Regions from separate parts of the Streptomyces sp. NPDC036815 genome, predicted to be linked through region 2. Evidence: riboswitches for the same ligand, from Rfam matches in the RefSeq annotation. Region 2 holds a riboswitch; each other region holds the start of a gene.
The links. A riboswitch is a leader RNA that binds a small molecule or an ion and turns the genes downstream of it on or off. The one in region 2 is predicted to bind cyclic di-AMP.

Region 1 (6,247 bases), on a different contig from region 2:
CGGGACAGCAGTCGCTTGGCCTCGCCGAGTTTCGTGATGACCGTTTTCTTGTGCTTGCGCAGCTCCGACTGGCGGGCGCGGAGCGTGGCCAGGCGGTCGTCGGCCGTGCCCCGCAGCTGGTCCATCTCCCGGAGCTGCGCGCGTACCTCGCGCAGGGCCACGGCCTGACGGCCGCCCGCCCGGTCGGCGCGCTCCGCGCGCTCCAGGAACCGCCCGGGGTCGGAGGAGAGCATGAGCTGTAAGGAGGGGTCGATGCCGCCCGCGCGGTACTGCGCGGCGGCGTACGAACCCAGGCTGTCGCGGGCGGAGTTGAGCTTCTCCGTCTTGCGGGCCGCCTCGTCGCGCAGCTCGCGGAGTGATTTTTCGGCCTTCTCGGCCTTCTCCTTCGCGCCGTTGTACTTCTCGGTGGCCGTCTCCGCCTCGCGGTAGAGCGCGTCGACCCTGGATTTCACCTCGGCGGGGCCGAGCTGGGGGTTCGCGTGCCCCGTGCCGTCGAAGGCGGTCGCCGACGCGGCTCCCGCGAGGGCGAGGGTGGCGGCCGTGCGGGCCGTGCCGCCGCTGAGCGAGCGCTGTCTGGGCTTGCGGTGCGCTGCCACGAAGAGGGGCTCCTTAGGTGTCCGGCGGCGGCCCGCACAGGGGGACGGGCCGCCGCCGGGTCTTTCGGCGGTGGTGCCCGACGGCCGCCCCGGATCGGGCGGCGGTGGGGAGCCGGACACCTGGTGGAGGACGCTAAACCTGGCCGTCACGGGTTGGTGAGGGATTGTGCGCAACTGGCGGAAGTGGGCGACCCGACGACCGGCTCCGACCGTGTCGATCACGGGGTGGCGGCTGCTTCGCGTACGGCCGTGACCGATGGCTCGATTGCGATGTGCCTGGCGGGGCGGGGTGGTACGGGGGCGGTGGCCGGGAGAGGAGGGGGACCCGGCTAGGCTCCGGCCTCATGGACCTACTCATCCATCTCTTCGTCGGCCTCCACATCATCGGCATCGGCTCGCTCCTGGGGGGTTTCCTGACCCAGATGAAGCAGATGGGCCAGGGCACGGCCCGCTTCAACCCCGCGATGCTGCACGGCTCGCTGACCATGCTCGTCACGGGTGTGGTCCTGGTGGGCCTCAACCAGGCGGACGACAACACGGTCAACAACGTCAAGATCGGCATCAAGCTGGCCCTGTTGATCGTGATCCTCGCGCTGGTCTACGTGAAGCGCGACGAGGAGAAGGTCGACAAGGGTCTGTTCGGCGCGGTCGGCCTGTTGACCATCGCGAACATCTTCATCGCGGTCCTGTGGACCTGATGTCCCGACCCGCATGAAAGTGGCCCTCCACGCGCGCGTGGAGGGCCACTTTCATGAGATGTGCCGCATGGGGCGGGTGCGACGGTTACGCCGGGCGCACCACGCTGTGGATCGGCATGTAGTAGATCGACTCGACGCGGACGTTCGCGCCCGGCTTCGGGGCGTGGATCATCTTGCCGTTGCCGGTGTAGATCCCCACGTGGCTGATGTCGTCGTAGAAGAACACCAGGTCACCCGGCTTGGCGTCGGCGGTCTTCACGGTCGTGCCGACCTTGACCTGGTCCCACGTGGTGCGCGGCAGGGAGATCCCGGCGGCCTTCCACGCGTCCTGGGTGAGCCCTGAGCAGTCGTACGAGTCGGGGCCGGTGGCGCCCCAGACGTACGGCTTGCCGATCTGGGCCTCCGCGAAGGCGATGACCTTCGCGGCCTTGGTGGCGTAGTCGCCGTCCTTGCTCCCGGAGCCCGAGCCCGAGCCCGAGCCGGAACCCGCATCAGAACCGGAACCGGAGCCGGACCCGGAGTCGGACCCGGAGCCCTGCTCCCGCTCCTTCTCCCGCCGGGCCGCCTCCTCCGCCTTGCGCTTGCGCGCCGCCTCGGCGGCCTGCTCGCGGGCCAGCTTCTCGGCCTTGCGCTGGGCCTCCTGCTTCTTCTTCCGCTCGATCTCCGCGAGCCGCGCCTTCTCCTGCGCCGTCAGCTCGGAAAGCACCTCGCGCGCGGCGCCCAGCTTCTTCTGGACGGTCTGCTTGCTCGTCCTGAGGTCGTCCCGCGAATCGCTCAGGGTCTCCAGGCTCTTCGCCGCCTTCGCGCGCTGCCTGGTCGCCGACGCCTGCTGCGTCGTGTAGGCGTCGACCGCCTTCTTCTGGCGCGTGGTCAACCGGTCAGCCAGGTGGTTCTGGTCGAAGTAGCCCTGCGGGTCGTTGGCCAGCAGCATGGTGGCCGTCTCGGAGACGGCGCCGGTGCGGTACTGCGCGGCGGCGAACGAGCCGAGCTCCTTGCGCGCGTCGTTCAGCTCGTCGGTGCGCTCGGCCACGTCGTCGAGCAGGCGGTCGACCTTCTTGCGCTGCTTGTCGGTGCGCTCCTTCGCCGCGTTGTACTTCTGCGTGGCCACGCCGGCCTGCTGGTAGAGCTCGTCGACCTTCTTCTGGACCTCTTCGAGGCTGGGCTTCACCGGCGCGGAGGGCGCTGCCTGCGCGCTCTGCGACAGGAGGGCGACGGAGGTGAGGGCCGCTGTCGTGATGCCGAAGGCGGGGGCGGTGCGAATTCCGGCTGTCCGGGTCCGCGGCTTGCGGTGCGACGCCAAGGGAGGCGACTCCTTCCGTAGACCGCCTACCGGGTTAGCTGTCGGGTTCGGGCGGGTGGTCCGGAAGGTTGCCCTACGGTCCCGTACTTCGTACGGGACCGATTCACCCCAAGTTTTCGGTGGGTCCCCGGCTCCGAACATGTCGGACTCGGCGGAGGCCACTCGTTCCCGGCGGGTTCGCCGGTGGGGGACGAGCGGCCCGCCGAGCACGCTAGCCAACTCGTGTGGTCCCTGTGAAGGTTGATGTTCGATATGCCCGATACATTTTCGTGACTTTCCGCGGCCCTGACGCGAGCATGTCGCCCGGATGCGGAGCGTGAGCGTCCGCGGGCAGCGCGTAGGCAGGTGTGAGGTGACCGGAACCCGCAGCGGGTTGTCAGTGGGGCCGCCTAGACTCGGGAGGCGATGAGCAGCCTCTTTGATGACAGCTTCCTGGCGGACCTGCAGCCTTCCCGGGCCACGGACGAAGCGCCCCCGCCGCCGCCCGAGGACAGCGCTCCGGAGCCCATTCCGGACGATCTGTTCGACGGGAAGTTCGACGCGCCCATGACCCGGGACTCGCACTACCGCGACGGTGCCCCCCGCCCGGTCATCGACCCGGCGACGCTCCTCGACGGGCTGAACGAGAACCAGCGCGCGGCCGTGGTGCACGCCGGATCCCCGCTGCTCATCGTCGCCGGAGCCGGCTCCGGCAAGACCCGCGTGCTGACCCACCGCATCGCGCACCTGCTCGCCGAGCGCGGTGTACACCCCGGCCAGATCCTCGCGATCACCTTCACGAACAAGGCCGCGGGCGAGATGAAGGAGCGCGTGGAGCAGCTCGTGGGCCCGCGGGCGAACGCGATGTGGGTGTCGACGTTCCACAGCGCCTGCGTCCGCATCCTGCGCCGCGAGTACAAGAAGCTGGGCTTCACGTCCTCCTTCTCGATCTACGACGCCGCGGACTCCAAGCGCCTGATGGCCCTGGTCTGCCGCGACCTGGACCTCGACCCGAAGAAGTTCCCGCCGAAGTCCTTCAGTGCCAAGATCTCGAACCTGAAGAACGAGCTGATCGACGAGGAGGACTTCGCTGGTCGGGCCGCCGACGGTTTCGAGAAGACCCTCGCCCAGGCCTACGCCATGTACCAGTCGCGCCTGCGCGAGGCGAACGCGCTGGACTTCGACGACCTGATCATGACGACGGTCCACCTGCTTCGCGCCTTCCCGGACGTGGCCGAGCACTACAGGCGCCGCTTCCGGCACGTCATGGTCGACGAGTACCAGGACACCAACCACGCCCAGTACGCACTCGTGCGCGAGCTGGTCGGCCCCTCCGGCGGCGAGGGCGACGACCCCGCCGAGCTGTGTGTGGTGGGTGACGCGGACCAGTCGATCTACGCCTTCCGCGGCGCCACGATCCGTAACATCCTCCAGTTCGAGGAGGACTACGCGGACGCGACGACGATCCTCCTCGAACAGAACTACCGCTCTACACAGACGATCCTGACCGCCGCCAACGCGGTCATCGAGCGCAACGAAAGCCGCCGTCCGAAGAACCTCTGGACCAACCAGGGCGCGGGCGCGCGCATCACCGGGTACGTCGCCGACACCGAGCACGACGAGGCCCAGTTCGTCGCCGACGAGATCGACCGCCTCACCGACGCGGGCGACGCCAAGGCCGGCGACGTGGCGATCTTCTACCGGACGAACGCCCAGTCCCGTGTCTTCGAAGAGATCTTCATCCGGGTCGGCCTGCCCTACAAGGTCGTCGGCGGCGTCCGCTTCTACGAGCGCAAGGAGGTCCGCGACGTCCTCGCGTACCTGCGCGTCCTCGCCAACCCCGAGGACGCCGTCCCGCTGCGCCGCATCCTCAACGTCCCCAAGAGGGGCATCGGCGACCGCGCGGAAGCGATGATCGACGCGCTCTCGCAGCGCGAGAAGATCTCCTTCCCGCAGGCCCTGCGCCGCGTCGACGAGGCGTACGGAATGGCGGCCCGGTCGGCCAACGCCGTCAAGCGGTTCAACACGCTCATGGAGGAGCTGCGGACCGTCGTCGAGTCCGGAGCGGGCCCGGCCGTCGTCCTGGAAGCCGTGCTCGAACGCACCGGGTACCTCGCCGAGCTGCAGGCCTCGACCGACCCCCAGGACGAGACGCGCATCGAGAACCTCCAGGAACTCGCCGCCGTGGCCCTGGAGTTCGAGCAGGACAACGGCCGGGCGGAGGGCGGAGGCCGGCCCGGGGAGGACGCGGGCGAGGGCGGCGCCCCGGCCGGTACGCTCTCCGACTTCCTGGAGCGGGTCGCTCTGGTCGCCGACTCCGACCAGATCCCCGACGAGGAGGACGACGGCTCCGGAGTCATCACCTTGATGACCCTCCACACCGCCAAGGGGCTCGAGTTCCCGGTGGTGTTCCTGACCGGCATGGAGGACGGCGTCTTCCCGCACATGCGCTCCCTCGGCCAGGTCAAGGAGCTGGAGGAGGAGCGCCGTCTCGCGTACGTGGGCATCACACGCGCGCGTGAACGGCTCTACCTGACGCGGTCCTCCATGCGCAGCGCCTGGGGTCAGCCGTCGTACAACCCGCCGTCGCGCTTCCTCGAGGAGATCCCGGACGCCCACCTGGACTGGAAGCGGACGGGCTCCGTCGGCGCACTGGCGTCGTCCGGCTCCGGGGGATCGGGACCGGCCGGGGGCATCGCCTCGTCGCTGTCGTCCTCGCGCTCGCGTGCCGGCGGGGCACAGGGCTTCGCCACGCGCCGCGCCTCGGAAAAGCCGGTGGTCTCGCTGGCCGTCGGCGACCGGGTCACCCACGACCAGTTCGGCCTCGGCACCGTGGTCGGCGTGAAGGGCACGGGGGCGAACGCCGAGGCGACGGTGGACTTCGGAGAGCCCAAGCCGAAGCGCCTGCTGCTGCGGTACGCGCCGGTCGAGAAGCTGTAACGCCCGGGGCGGCGGTCGGAGTTACGTCGGGTCGAGGTCGTGGCTGCGCAGCCACGGCAGCGGGTCGATCGCCGAGCCGCCGCCGGGGCGCACCTCGAAGTGCAGGTGCGGGCCGGTCGAGTTGCCGGAGTTCCCGGAGAAGGCGATGGGCTCGCCCGCCTTCACGGGGCCGCTGGAGATCTTGTGCGTGGAGAGGTGGCAGTACCACGTCTCCGTGCCGTCCTTGGCGGTCACGATCGCCATGTTGCCGTAGGCGCTGTTCCACTTCGTCGACACGGTGCCGTCGGTCGCGGCCAGGACCTCCGTGCCGTACGACACCGGGAAGTCGATGCCGGAGTGCGCGGACATCCAGTTGACGCCCGCCTGTCCGTAGTACGCGCTCAGGCCGTGCTGCTTCACCGGCAGCGCGAACTTGGGACGCAGCCGTTCCTTGCGCGCGGCCTCGGCGGCCGCCTTCTTCTCGGCCGCCACCTTCTGCGCCTTGAGGTCGATGCGCTCCTGGGTGCGGCTCGCGCGGTCGGCGAAGTCGCCCGCGTCCGCGGAGAGGTTCGCGAGCTGGGTGTCCAGCTTGTTGTTGGCGGCGGAGGGCTGCACGGACGTGGAGTCCGGGGCGGAAGCCGTCGTCTCCTTGGTGTCGTCCCCGCCGAAGTCGCCCACGGAGGCGGCGGCGACGCCGGCCACGCCCATCACGCAGGCCGAGGGCACCGCGACCGTGAGGAACGCGGAGCGTTTGG
Region 2 (6,247 bases):
GAGCAGGGCGCTGAGGCCGGGGCTGCCGGACGCCTGGGCGAGCGTCTCGTGGAACCAGCCGCCCAGCGGCCGCAGATCCTCCCCCCGACCGTTCCTCGCGCGCTCCTGACCCAGCCTGACGAGGCCGCGCAGGACCTTGAGGTGCGCGTCCGTACGGCGCTGCGCGGCGCGTGCCGCGGCAAGCGGTTCGAGCAGCGTCCGGACCTCCAGGAGGTCCGCGGCCTCCTGCTCCGTGGGCTCGGCCACGCACGCGCCCGCGTGCCTGCGGGTGACGACGAAGCCCTCGGCCTCCAGGGTGCGCAGGGCTTCGCGCACGGGAACCCGCGAGACGCCGTACCGGCGCGCGAGGACTTCCTCGGCCAGCCGACTGCCCCTTTCGTGCACGCCGGCGACGATGTCGTCCCGGATGGCCGTGCATACCGAATGCGCGGGAACACGCATGACCCGGACCTCCGCCTTCATCCCCGCATAATCGCGGTCGACCGACGCTCGTTCGGTGACTCTATTGCAGAGAACCGCAATTTCCGACGGCGGGCCGGAATCCATGGATATCTTTTGGCCAAGGGTGACGGGTGCGGGCGGCGGCAATGCCGAAAGCCCCGGCTCGCCGGGAGCCGGGGCTTTCGGTGGAGTATCGCGGGGGCCGCGTGCGTCAGACGTTGACGCCGTGCGAGCGGAGGTACGCGATCGGGTCGATGTCCGAGCCGTACTCCGCGCCGGTGCGGGCCTCGAAGTGGAGGTGCGGGCCGCTGGAGTTGCCGGTGGAGCCGGAGAGGCCGATCTGCTGGCCCGGGGTGACCGTCTGGCCGACGGTGACGCCGAGGGACGACATGTGGCCGTACTGGGTGTACGTGCCGTCGTTCATCTTGATGACCACGTTGTTGCCGTAGGCCCCGCCCCAGCCCGCCTCGACGACGGTGCCGGAGCCGACCGCGTGGACGGAGGTGCCGGACGCGGCGTGGAAGTCGATGCCGGTGTGGCTGCCGGAGGACCACATGGCACCGCCGGTCTGGTAGCCGGTGGAGACGTACGAGCCGTCGACCGGGGCGACGTAGGTGTTCAGGCGCTTGCGCTCGGCCTCGCGGGCGGCGCGCTCCTTGGCCTCGCGCTCCTTCTTGGCCTTCGCCTTGGCCTCGGCCTCGGCCTTGCGCTTCTCCTCCGCGGCCTTCTTCTTGGCGGCCTCTTCGGCCTTCTTCGCGGCGGCGGCGTCGTCGGCGGCCTGGCGCTGGGCGGCGGCCTGGGCGCCGATGTTCTCGGCGAGCGAGTCGCCGACGGATATCGCCTGGGTGAGGCCGGTGTGTTCGACGGCCGCTTCGTCGGCGGCGGCGAGCGCCGGGGCCGCGAGGCCTCCGATGACACCGGTGGTGGTGAGCGCCGCGACACCCGCGACGTTCGCGGTGGTCCGCGTGAGGCGGCTCGGACGACGGTGCTTCCCGGTGGCACGGGTGAACGCCATGTGGCGGGTGATCCTTTCCTTCCCTCTCGCCTACCGGGTTAGCTGACGGGTTCGGAGCAGGAAGGTCTCCTACGGGTTCCTCGCCTCGCGGCAAGGTGCCCGATTCACCCCAGGGGACGTGTGGGTCCCCGGCTCCCCTGGCTCGCGCCGTACGGGGACTCGGCGATGACTGTCCGGTGCCGCGGATGCGGCGTAGTGCGCGACGAACAGCCGGACCGACGCTAAACGGGGCGTCTTTCGTTCGACAAACAGAACTCCACTTTTGTAGCGCACGCCACAGAGCAGACAGGCAACCTCCATAGCAATTCGGACATATGAGGACCCCAGCGGCCGAAGTGGCCACTGGGGTCCCCTTGTGTCCTGACCGTCACTCAGCCGGTGACCACACTCACGTCACCGATCCCGAGCGCCCTGACGGGCTCCTCGATCTGCGCGGCGTCCCCGACGAGGACCGTCACCAGGCGGTCCTCCGGGAAGGCGTTCACGACGGCCGCGGTGGCCTCCACGGTGCCGGTGGCGGCCAGCCGCCGGTACAGCTGCGCCTGGAAGTCGTCCGGCAGGTTCTGCTCGACCTGGTCGGCGAGGGTGGCCGCCACGGAGGCGGCCATCTCGTACTTGAGCGGGGCCACGCCCACCAGGTTCTGCACGGCCACATCGCGCTCGGCGTCGGTCAGGCCCTCGGCGGCGAGGGTGCGCAGGACCTTCCAGAGGTCGTCGAGCGCCGGGCCGGTGGACTCGGTGTCCACGGAGCCGCTGATGGCGAGCATCGCGGCGCCCGTGCCGTCCGGCGCCGAGCGCAGCACCTGGCTGAACGCCCGCACTCCGTAGGTGTATCCCTTCTCCTCCCGCAGGACGCGGTCGAGGCGGGAGGTGAGGGTGCCGCCCAGGCAGTACGTGCCGAGGACCTGGGCCGGCCAGACGCGGTCGTGCCGGTCGGCGCCCACGCGGCCGATCAGCAGCTGCGTCTGGACCGCTCCGGGGCGGTCCACGATGACGACGCGGCCGCGGTCGTCGGCGGTCACCTGCGGCACCGGGCGCGGTTCGCCCGCGGAGCCGGTCCAGGCGCCGACGGTGTCCGCGAGCACGGTGTCCAGGTCGGTGCCGGTCAGGTCGCCGACGACGACGAGGGTGGCCGTCGCGGGCCGCACGTGCTTCTCGTAGAAGGCGCGCACCGCCGCCGAGTCGATGGCCGTGACCGTCGCCTCGGTGCCCTGGCGGGGCCGGGACATGCGCGAGGTGGCCGGGAAGAGCTGCCGGGAGAGCTCCTTGGCGGCGCGGCGCGCCGGGTTGGCCGCCTCGTGCGGGATCTCGTCCAGGCGGTTGCGTACGAGGCGTTCGATCTCGCTGTCCGCGAAGGCGGGGGCCCGCAGGGCGTCGGCGAGCAGGCCGAGCGCCTTGGGCAGCCGGGAGACCGGGACCTCCAGGGAGACCCGCACGCCCGGGTGGTCGGCGTGCGCGTCGAGCGTCGCGCCGCACCGGTCGAGCTCGGCGGCGAACTCCTCGGCGGAGTGCTTGTCGGTGCCCTCGTTGAACGCCCGCGCCATGATCGTGGCGACGCCGTCGAGGCCCTCGGGCTCGGCGTCCAGCGGCGCTTCGAGGTGGATCTCGACGGCGACGACCTGCTGGCCGGGGCGGTGACACCGCAGCACGGTGAGGCCGTTGGGCAGCGTGCCGCGCTCGGGCGCGGGGAAGGCCCAGGGCTTGGCCGTACCGGCCTGGGGCTGTGGATGGAACTGCATCGTCGCGGCCTCGGTCACTTCGCCGCCTCCTCTTCCTCGGCGTCCACGGCGTCCTCGACGCCTGCTTCGCCCTCGTCGGCGACGGTCACGGGTTCGTACACGAGCACCGCGCGGTTGTCCGGGCGCAGGCGGGCCCTGGCGGCCTCCTGGACCTCGGCGGCGCTGACGTCGAGGACGCGCTGCACGGCGGTGAGGGCGAGCTGCGGGTCGCCGAACAGGACGGCGTACCGGCACAGTTCGTCGGCGCGGCCCGCGACCGTGCCGAGCCGGTCGAGCCACTCGCGCTCCAACTGGGCCTGGGCGCGCTCCATCTCCTCCGGAGTGGGGCCCTCCGCGGCGAAGCGGGCGAGCTCCTCGTCGACGGCCGCCTCGATGACGGGCACCTCGACGTCGCCCGACGTCTTCACGTCCAGCCAGCCGAGCGAGGGCGCCCCGGCCAGGCGCAGCAGACCGAACCCGGCGGCGACCGCGGTGCGGTCCCGGCGCACGAGGCGGTTGTAGAGCCGCGAGGACTCGCCGCTGCCGAGAACGGTGAGGGCGATGTCGGCCGCGTCGCACGCGCGCGTGCCGTCCTCCGGGAGGCGGTAGGCGGCCATCAGGGCGCGGGCCGGTACGTCCTCCTCGACGACCTCACGGAGCTCCTTGCCGATGCGCTCGGGCAGGGAGCCGTCGCGCGGCGGCTGCTTGCCGTCGTGCCCGGGGATCGACCCGAAGTACTTCTCGACCCAGGCGAGCGTCTGTGCCGGGTCGATGTCGCCGACGATCGACAGGACGGCGTTGTTCGGCGCGTAGTACGTGCGGAAGAACGCGCGGGCGTCCTCCAGGGTGGCCGCGTCCAGGTCGGCCATGGAGCCGATCGGCGTGTGGTGGTAGGGGTGGCCCTCCGGGTACGAGAGAGCGGTCAGCTTCTCGAAGGCGGTGCCGTACGGGACGTTGTCGTAGCGCTGGCGGCGCTCGTTCTTGACGACGTCCCGCTGGTTCTCCATGGACTCTTCGTCGAGCGCGGTGAGCAGCGAGCCCATCCGGTCGGCCTCGAGCCACAGGGCCAGCTCCAGCTGGTGGGCGGGCATGGTCTCGAAATAGTTGGTGCGCTCGAAGCTCGTCGTGCCGTTGAGCGAACCGCCCGCTCCCTGGACCAGCTCGAAGTGGCCGTTGCCGTGCACCTGCTTCGAGCCCTGGAACATGAGGTGCTCGAAGAGGTGCGCGAGGCCGGTTCGCCCCTTGACCTCGTGGCGCGAGCCGACGTCGTACCAGAGGCAGACCGCGGCGACCGGGGTCAGGTGGTCCTCGGAGAGCACCACGCGCAGGCCGTTGGCCAGCCGGTGCTCGGTCGCTGTCAGGCCGCCGGAGCCGGCCTCGGCTGTGGCCGTGTGACCCATGGGCATGTACGTCCCTTCGATCGCTGGATCATCGCTGGATCAGAACAATTGCTGCCAGTCCTGCCACTGTATGCAAGCGTGTCAGCACCTGACGAAGTTCCCGCTCCGCCCTCGGCGTAGTCGCGTGTGACGCCGCCGGTGCACGGGTCGTGGTCTGCGTTGTCAGTGGGACAGTCCACAATGGTCGGCGTCAGATCCCGCACTTGTTGGTGAAGGAGCCGCAGCAGCGATGGCCCGCCGCAGCACGAAGACCCCGCCGCCCGACGACTCGTACGAGGAGAAGATCCTCGACATCGACGTCGTCGACGAGATGCAGGGCTCCTTCCTCGAGTACGCGTATTCGGTCATCTATTCACGAGCCCTGCCGGACGCCCGCGACGGCATGAAGCCGGTGCACCGCAGGATCGTGTACCAGATGAACGAGATGGGCCTGCGCCCCGACCGCGGCTACGTGAAGTGCGCCCGCGTCGTCGGCGAGGTCATGGGTAAGTTGCACCCGCACGGCGACGCGTCGATCTACGACGCGCTGGTGCGCATGGCCCAGCCCTTCTCGATGCGCCTCCCCCTGGTGGACGGCCACGGCAACTTCGGCTCGCTCGGCAACGACGACCCGCCGGCCGCCATGCGGTACACCGAGTGCCGGATGGCCGACGCCACGTCCCTGATGACGGAGTCGATCGACGAGAACACGGTCGACTTCGAGCCGAACTACGACGGCCAGGAGAGGGAGCCCACCGCCCTCCCCGCCGCCTACCCGAACCTCCTGGTCAACGGCGCGTCCGGCATCGCCGTCGGCATGGCGACGAACATGCCGCCGCACAACCTCGGCGAGGTCATCGCCGCCGCCCGGCACCTGATCAAGCACCCGGCGGCCGACCTAGAGACCCTGATGAAGTACGTGCCGGGCCCCGACCTGCCCACCGGCGGCAGGATCGTCGGCCTGACCGGCATCAAGGACGCGTACGAATCGGGCCGCGGCTCGTTCAAGATCCGCGCCACGGTCTCCGTGGAGAACGTGACGGCGCGCCGCAAGGGCCTGGTCGTCACCGAACTGCCCTTCTCCGTGGGCCCCGAAAAGGTCATCTCCAAGATCAAGGACCTGGTCGGCTCGAAGAAGCTCCAGGGCATCGCCGACGTCAAGGACCTCACCGACCGCGCGCACGGCCTGCGCCTGGTCATCGAGATCAAGAACGGTTTCGTCCCCGAGGCCGTCCTGGAGCAGCTCTACAAGCTGACGCCGATGGAGGAGTCCTTCGGCATCAACAACGTGGCCCTGGTGGACGGCCAGCCCCTCACCCTCGGCCTCAAGGAGCTCCTCGAGGTCTATCTCGACCACCGGTTCGACGTGGTGCGCCGCCGCAGCGAGTTCCGCCGCAGCAAGAAGCGCGACCGCCTGCACCTGGTCGAGGGTCTCCTGGTCGCGCTCCTGGACATCGACGAGGTCATCCGCCTCATCCGCTCCAGCGAGAACTCCGCGCAGGCCAAGGAGCGCCTGATGGAGCGCTTCTCGCTGAGCGACATCCAGACGCAGTACATCCTGGACACGCCGCTGCGCCGGCTGACCAAATTCGACCGCATCGAGCTGGAGTCCGAGCGCGACCGGCTCAACGGCGAGATCGACGAGCTGACCGGCATCCTGGAGTCGGACGCGGAGCTGCGCAAGCTGGTCTCCG
Region 3 (6,247 bases), on a different contig from region 2:
ACCCGGCCGGGACCCGATCCGGGACGCGGGCCTGGACTCCAGCATGGACCCCGGTTGAGTACGGGCCCCGGTCAGGTCCGTACGGCGCTCGCCCTGGGGATACCGTCGACGGCATGCACGACCAGCCGCCCGCGACCTGCCCCGCAGGAGCCACCTCCGCCCCCGGGACGCCCCCGCCCCCGCAGCCGGAACTCTTCACCTGGGAGTTCGCCACCGACCCCTACCCGGCGTACGCCTGGCTGCGCGAGAACTCCCCCGTGCACCGCACCACCCTGCCCAGCGGCGTGGAGGCCTGGCTCGTCACCCGGTACGCGGACGCGCGGCAGGCCCTCGCGGACCAGCGGCTCAGCAAGAACCCGGCCCACCACGACGAGCCCGCCCACGCCAAGGGCAAGACCGGCATCCCCGGCGAGCGCAAGGCCGAGCTGATGACGCATCTGCTCAACATCGACCCGCCGGACCACACCCGCCTGCGCCGGCTCGTCGCGAAGGCGTTCACACCGCGCCGGGTGGCCGAGTTCGCGCCGCGCGTGCAGGAGTTGACGGACTCCCTCATCGACACGCTCGCCGACAAGCACGGCGGGGCGGAGGGCGCGGCCGACCTCATCCACGAGTTCGCCTTCCCGCTCCCCATCTACGCCATCTGCGACCTGCTCGGCGTCCCCCGCGAGGACCAGGACGACTTCCGCGACTGGGCGGGCATGATGATCCGCCACGGGGGCGGGCCGCGGGGCGGTGTGGCCCGGTCGGTGAAGAAGATGCGCGGCTACCTCGCCGAGCTCATCCACCGAAAGCGCCTCGATCCGGGCGACGACCTCATCTCCGGCCTCATCAAGGCCTCCGACCACGGCGAGCACCTCACCGAGAACGAGGCGGCCGCCATGGCCTTCATCCTTCTCTTCGCCGGCTTCGAGACCACCGTCAACCTCATCGGCAACGGCCTGTACGCGCTGCTCACCCACCCCGAACAGCGCGAGCGGCTGCAGCGGGCGCTGGCCGAGGGCGACACCGGGCTCCTGGAGACCGGCGTCGAGGAACTCCTCCGCTTCGACGGGCCCGTCGAGCTCGCCACCTGGCGGTTCGCGACCGAGGCGGTCCGCGTCGGCGGGCAGGACATCGCCGCGGGAGACCCCGTCCTCGTCGTGCTCGCCGCCGCCGACCGCGACCCGGCCCGCTTCGACTCGCCCGACACCCTGGACCTTTCCCGCCGCGACAACCAGCACCTCGGATACGGGCACGGAATCCACTACTGCCTCGGTGCTCCGCTCGCCAGGCTGGAGGGGCAGACCGCCCTCGCGACGCTGCTCAGACGCCTCCCCGACCTGCAACTCGCGTCGGATCCCGCCGATTTGCGGTGGCGTGGCGGGCTGATCATGCGGGGACTGCGCACGCTGCCGGTGAAGTTCACAAACGCACAGCCGCCGACCCGGGGCTGACGGGCCGTCACGACTGTGATGTTCACGTGATCTCCGCTGCACCGACTTGTGACAAGCGTTCGACTGCGGCTACGTTCACGACGACTTGGGCGCCCCCGGGCGCCCCAGCCGTCGCTGCAGTCTCCTGAAAGGCAACCGCATGCTCTCCGGTCAAGGTCGTCACCGACGCCCCCGCCAGGCCCCGGCTCTCATCGTCGCGGCAGGCGTCACCGGATCAGCCATCGCCATCCCGCTGCTCGCCGCCACCAGCGCGAGCGCCGCCTCCACCGACACGTGGGACAAGCTCGCCCAGTGCGAGAGCGGCGGCGCGTGGAGCGCGAACCCCGGCAACGGTTATTACGGAGGGCTCCAGCTCTCCCAGGACACCTGGGAGAGCCACGGCGGCCTCGACTACGCGCCGAGCGCCGACCAGGCCTCCAAGTCCCAGCAGATCTCCGTCGCCGAGAAGGTCCTTGGCGACCGGGGCACCGCCGCCTGGCCGAGCTGCGCGCCGATCGCCGGGCTCACCGACGGCGGCGCCGCGGCCGACGTGGACCCGGGCGCGCCCGTCACCGGGGAGCCGTCCGACCCGTCGGGCCGGACCGGCGCCGACGGGCCCGAGGGTGCCAAGGACTCCGGCTCCGCCGATGACTCCGGCAGCTCCGACGGCAAGGACAAGGGCAAGGACAAGGGCGCGGAGAAGGGTGAGTCGTCCGCCGACCCGGCCGACTCCGCCGATCCCTCCGACGACCCGTCCGCGGACCCGGAGAAGCCCTCCGGTGACGCGGGCGACGCGCGAGACAAGAATCACGACGAGTCCGGCGAAAAGGGCGACAAGGGTCACAAGGGCGAGGCGGACGGCGCCGATGACGCGTCCGGCACGGGCAAGTCCGGGGAGAAGGACGGCACTTCGCCGGACGCCGAGGACGCGACGGCCCCCTCCGAGGGTTCGGGCTCCTCCGCGGGGCGCCACCGGGGCGACCGCGCGGACGAGAGCGAGGGTGCGGGCGGGCGTCCCGGACGGCACGCCTCGCGCGGCGAGGAGCGCACCGGAGCGGTCGCCGACGGGACGTACACGGTGCGCTCCGGGGACAACCTCTCGGTCATCGCGGACGACCTCGACGTCGAGGGCGGCTGGCACGAGCTCTACACCGAGAACAAGAAGACCGTCGGCGGCGACCCGGACCTCATTCTCCCCGGTCAGAGCCTCGATCTGGGCGAAAAGTAACGGTAGTTGACGAAGAGTCGGACGGGGCCTTCGCGTCGTATGTCCGCTTTGGCGCGAGTGAGACATGGGTCTCAGAAGCCCTGATCGTCTTTGAAATTGTGTGGAAGACGTGATTACCGTCGTCACCGCTCGCCATTGGTGGGCCCCGCCGGTCGGTACGCCGAATCCTGCCAACGGCCGGACGGGAACAGTCGTCGCTTCGAGCGCCGTAGGCAGGAGCGGGGGACCCAAGGTTTGCGCCGGGTCCGTCCGTTGAGGGGACGCACAGCCGTAGGGCTGGGCGCCGCGAGACGGACGGGAACGGCTAGGGGTGAAGCCGCGCTCTGTGAGCGCGGCCGGGCAACCACATCGGCCCGAACCCGACAGCTCACCTCGCAGGCGTCGGTGAGGGGATCACTCATGCTGTTTTCCAGCAAGGGCAAGCACCGTCGTCCGTCCAAGGCCACCCGTGTCGCCACGCTCGCCGGCGTCACCGGTGTCGCGGTCGCTGCCCCGCTGATGGCCGCCGGTTCGGCCTCCGCCGCCACCGACTCCGAGTGGGACCGCGTCGCCCAGTGCGAGGCCGGCGGCAACTGGTCGATCAACACCGGCAACGGCTACCAGGGCGGCCTGCAGTTCTCGCCGTCCACCTGGGCCGCGTACGGCGGCACCAAGTACGCGCCCTCCGCCGACAAGGCGACCAAGGCCCAGCAGATCGAGATCGGCGAGAAGGTCCTCGCGGGTCAGGGCAAGGGTGCCTGGCCGAGCTGTGGCGTCGGCCTCTCGGGCGCCTCGAACAACAGCGGCGGCGGCTCGCAGCAGCAGGCCCCGCAGCAGCAGGAGTCCAAGCCCCAGCCGCAGCAGACGCAGCAGCAGGCCGCTCCGAAGCAGCAGCAGGCCGCCCCGAAGCCGCAGCCCGCGCCGCAGACCGAGAGCAAGAAGACCGTCGAGACCCCGACCGGCAAGACGGTCAAGAAGGGCGACGGCGAGTACAAGGTCAAGACGGGCGACACCCTGTCCAAGATCGCCCAGGCGGAGCACGTCAAGGGCGGCTGGCACAAGGTGTACAAGCTCAACGGTGACATCATCGACAACGCCGACATGATCTACCCGGGCCAGCAGCTGCACCTGAGCTGACCCGCCCGGTCACGGCCGTGCCTCGGCGGACGCACGGCCGTACCCCCGTCCCCACGGGCTCCCCGCCCCGGTGCGCGTATCCCCCGTACGCACCGGGGCGGGGCCATGTCCGCCCCTGCCCGGGCCGCCCGGCTTGTTCGCTACTAGCGAGTAGAAACGCGGTCCATCGTCCTGTTTCCAGGGGATTTGGCCTCTTGTTCGTCCCACGGGACGGGCGGTCGGCTGGCTGAAGCCCCGGAGCCGGTTAGGCTCGGGAGACGCAGGGCCGAAACGGTCCGCGTCATTGCGTATACGCGTCACACTCCCAGAAGGAGATGCTCGTGCCGTCCATCGACGTCGTCGTAGCCCGGGAAATCCTGGACTCCCGAGGCAACCCCACGGTCGAGGTCGAGGTCGGCCTCGACGACGGCAGCACCGGTCGTGCCGCCGTTCCGTCCGGTGCCTCCACCGGTGCCTTCGAGGCCATCGAACTCCGTGACGGTGACCCCAACCGTTACCAGGGCAAGGGCGTCGAGAAGGCCGTCCTCGCCGTCATCGAGCAGATCGGCCCGGAGCTCGTCGGCTACGACGCCACCGAGCAGCGCCTGATCGACCAGGCCATGTTCGACCTGGACGCCACCGACAACAAGGGCTCGCTCGGCGCCAACGCCATCCTCGGCGTCTCGCTCGCCGTCGCGCACGCCGCCTCCGAGGCCAGCGACCTGCCGCTGTTCCGCTACCTCGGCGGCCCGAACGCGCATCTGCTGCCCGTCCCGATGATGAACATCCTGAACGGCGGGTCGCACGCCGACTCGAACGTCGACATCCAGGAATTCATGATCGCCCCGATCGGCGCGGAGTCCTTCTCCGAGGCCCTGCGCTGGGGCACCGAGGTCTACCACACCCTCAAGAAGGTGCTGAAGGAGAAGGGCCTCTCCACCGGCCTCGGCGACGAGGGCGGCTTCGCCCCGAACCTGGACTCCAACCGCGCCGCGCTCGACCTCATCCTTGAGGCCATCAAGCAGGCCGGTTACGTCCCCGGCGAGCAGGTCGCGCTCGCGCTCGACGTCGCCGCGTCCGAGTTCTACAAGGACGGCAGCTACGAGTTCGAGGGCAAGTCCCGCTCGGCCGCCGAGATGACCGAGTACTACGCGGAGCTCGTCGCCTCCTACCCGCTGGTCTCCATCGAGGACCCGCTGTTCGAGGACGACTGGGCCGGCTGGAACACCATCACCGAGAAGCTCGGCGACAAGGTGCAGCTCGTCGGCGACGACCTGTTCGTCACCAACCCCGAGCGCCTGGCCCGCGGCATCGAGGAGAACTCGGCCAACGCCCTGCTCGTCAAGGTCAACCAGATCGGTTCGCTGACCGAGACCCTGGACGCCGTCGAGATGGCCCAGCGCAGCGGCTTCAAGTGCATGATGTCGCACCGCTCCGGCGAGACCGAGGACGTCACCATCGCCGACCTCGCCGTCGCCACCAACTGCGGCCAGATCAAGACCGGCGCCCCGGCCCGCTCCGAGCGCGTCGCCAAGTACAACCAGCTGCTGCGCATCGAGGAGATCCTCGACGACGCCGCGGTCTACGCCGGGCGCAGCGCGTTCCCGCGCTTCCGCTCCGCCGAGTAGCGGACCCGGCGCAGCAGCCGAAGCACGGCCCGAGCAGCGCTCGACGCCACGTAGTTACCTACGTCCCCGCACCCGGTCCCGTACCGTGTGCGGGGACGTAGGTACGTTGAGGCGCTGCTCTGGGGAGACGGAACCATGGCCAAGGCCGGGACCAAGGACCGGTTCTCCACCGCGACCCGCCTGCGGCTGCTCGGCGAGCAGACCGCCGAGCGCGTCTACCGCTCCCAGACCAAGAGGCAGGCCCGCCGCTCCCGGCTCACCGGCCGCGCGGCCCTCCTCGCGCTCGTGCTCTGCTCGCTGGTCGTCGCGCTCGCGTACCCGATGCGGCAGTACGTCTCGCAGCGCGCCGAGATCGACGACCTGCGCCGGCAGCAGGCCGAGCACCAGGCGGACGTCGAGAAGCTCCGCGACGAGAAGGCCCGCTGGCAGGACGACGCGTACGCGGAGCAGCGCATCCGGGACCGCCTGCACTACGTGATGCCCGGCGAGACCGGCTTCACGGTGATCGACCCCGCGGCGGCCAGGAGCCGGCGCACGGACCAGGGGGCGGCCTCGCGCCCCTGGTACTCGAACGTCTGGGACGGCGTCGACAAGGCCGACCGCCCCGACGACTGACCCACGGACATGGAAAGACAGGCATGCACACGCCTCCGCCGACCACCTCGCGCACCGAGCCGACCGACGCCGACGTCGAGGCCTTCAAGCAGCAGCTCGGCCGCCCGCCGCGCGGCCTGCGGGCCATCGCGCACCGCTGCCCCTGCGGCCAGCCGGACGTCGTCGAGACGGCGCCGCGCCTCCCGGACGGTACGCCGTTCCCCACGACGTACTACCTGACGTGCCCGCGGGCCGCGTCCGCGATCGGCACCCTCGAAGCCAACGGC

Region 1: it holds a riboswitch for cyclic di-AMP, as region 2 does, so the genes downstream of both, ACZ69I_RS14490 (C40 family peptidase) here and ACZ69I_RS18700 (M23 family metallopeptidase) in region 2, are expected to answer to the same signal.
Region 3: it holds a riboswitch for cyclic di-AMP, as region 2 does, so the genes downstream of both, ACZ69I_RS35910 (transglycosylase family protein) here and ACZ69I_RS18700 (M23 family metallopeptidase) in region 2, are expected to answer to the same signal.

Annotation. Positions count from the first base shown of each region.
Region 1 covers NZ_JBVJPW010000005.1:296,111-302,357, forward strand. The annotation lists gene ACZ69I_RS14480 (C40 family peptidase) at 1-596, opposite strand, end outside; gene ACZ69I_RS14485 (hypothetical protein) at 941-1,294, shown strand; gene ACZ69I_RS14490 (C40 family peptidase) at 1,380-2,594, opposite strand; cyclic di-AMP (ydaO/yuaA leader) riboswitch at 2,603-2,758, opposite strand; gene pcrA (DNA helicase PcrA) at 3,000-5,513, shown strand; gene ACZ69I_RS14500 (M23 family metallopeptidase) at 5,535-6,247, opposite strand, start outside.
Region 2 covers NZ_JBVJPW010000008.1:165,007-171,253, reverse strand. The annotation lists gene ACZ69I_RS18705 (GntR family transcriptional regulator) at 1-441, opposite strand, end outside; gene ACZ69I_RS18700 (M23 family metallopeptidase) at 653-1,456, opposite strand; cyclic di-AMP (ydaO/yuaA leader) riboswitch at 1,469-1,631, opposite strand; gene ACZ69I_RS18695 (M16 family metallopeptidase) at 1,828-3,213, opposite strand; gene ACZ69I_RS18690 (M16 family metallopeptidase) at 3,210-4,580, opposite strand; gene ACZ69I_RS18685 (DNA gyrase/topoisomerase IV subunit A) at 4,804-6,247, shown strand, end outside.
Region 3 covers NZ_JBVJPW010000029.1:18,321-24,567, reverse strand. The annotation lists gene ACZ69I_RS35925 (sel1 repeat family protein) at 1-58, shown strand, start outside; gene ACZ69I_RS35920 (cytochrome P450 family protein) at 114-1,436, shown strand; gene ACZ69I_RS35915 (LysM peptidoglycan-binding domain-containing protein) at 1,576-2,643, shown strand; cyclic di-AMP (ydaO/yuaA leader) riboswitch at 2,838-3,039, shown strand; gene ACZ69I_RS35910 (transglycosylase family protein) at 3,043-3,759, shown strand; gene eno (phosphopyruvate hydratase) at 4,080-5,366, shown strand; gene ACZ69I_RS35900 (FtsB family cell division protein) at 5,502-5,981, shown strand; gene ACZ69I_RS35895 (DUF501 domain-containing protein) at 6,005-6,247, shown strand, end outside.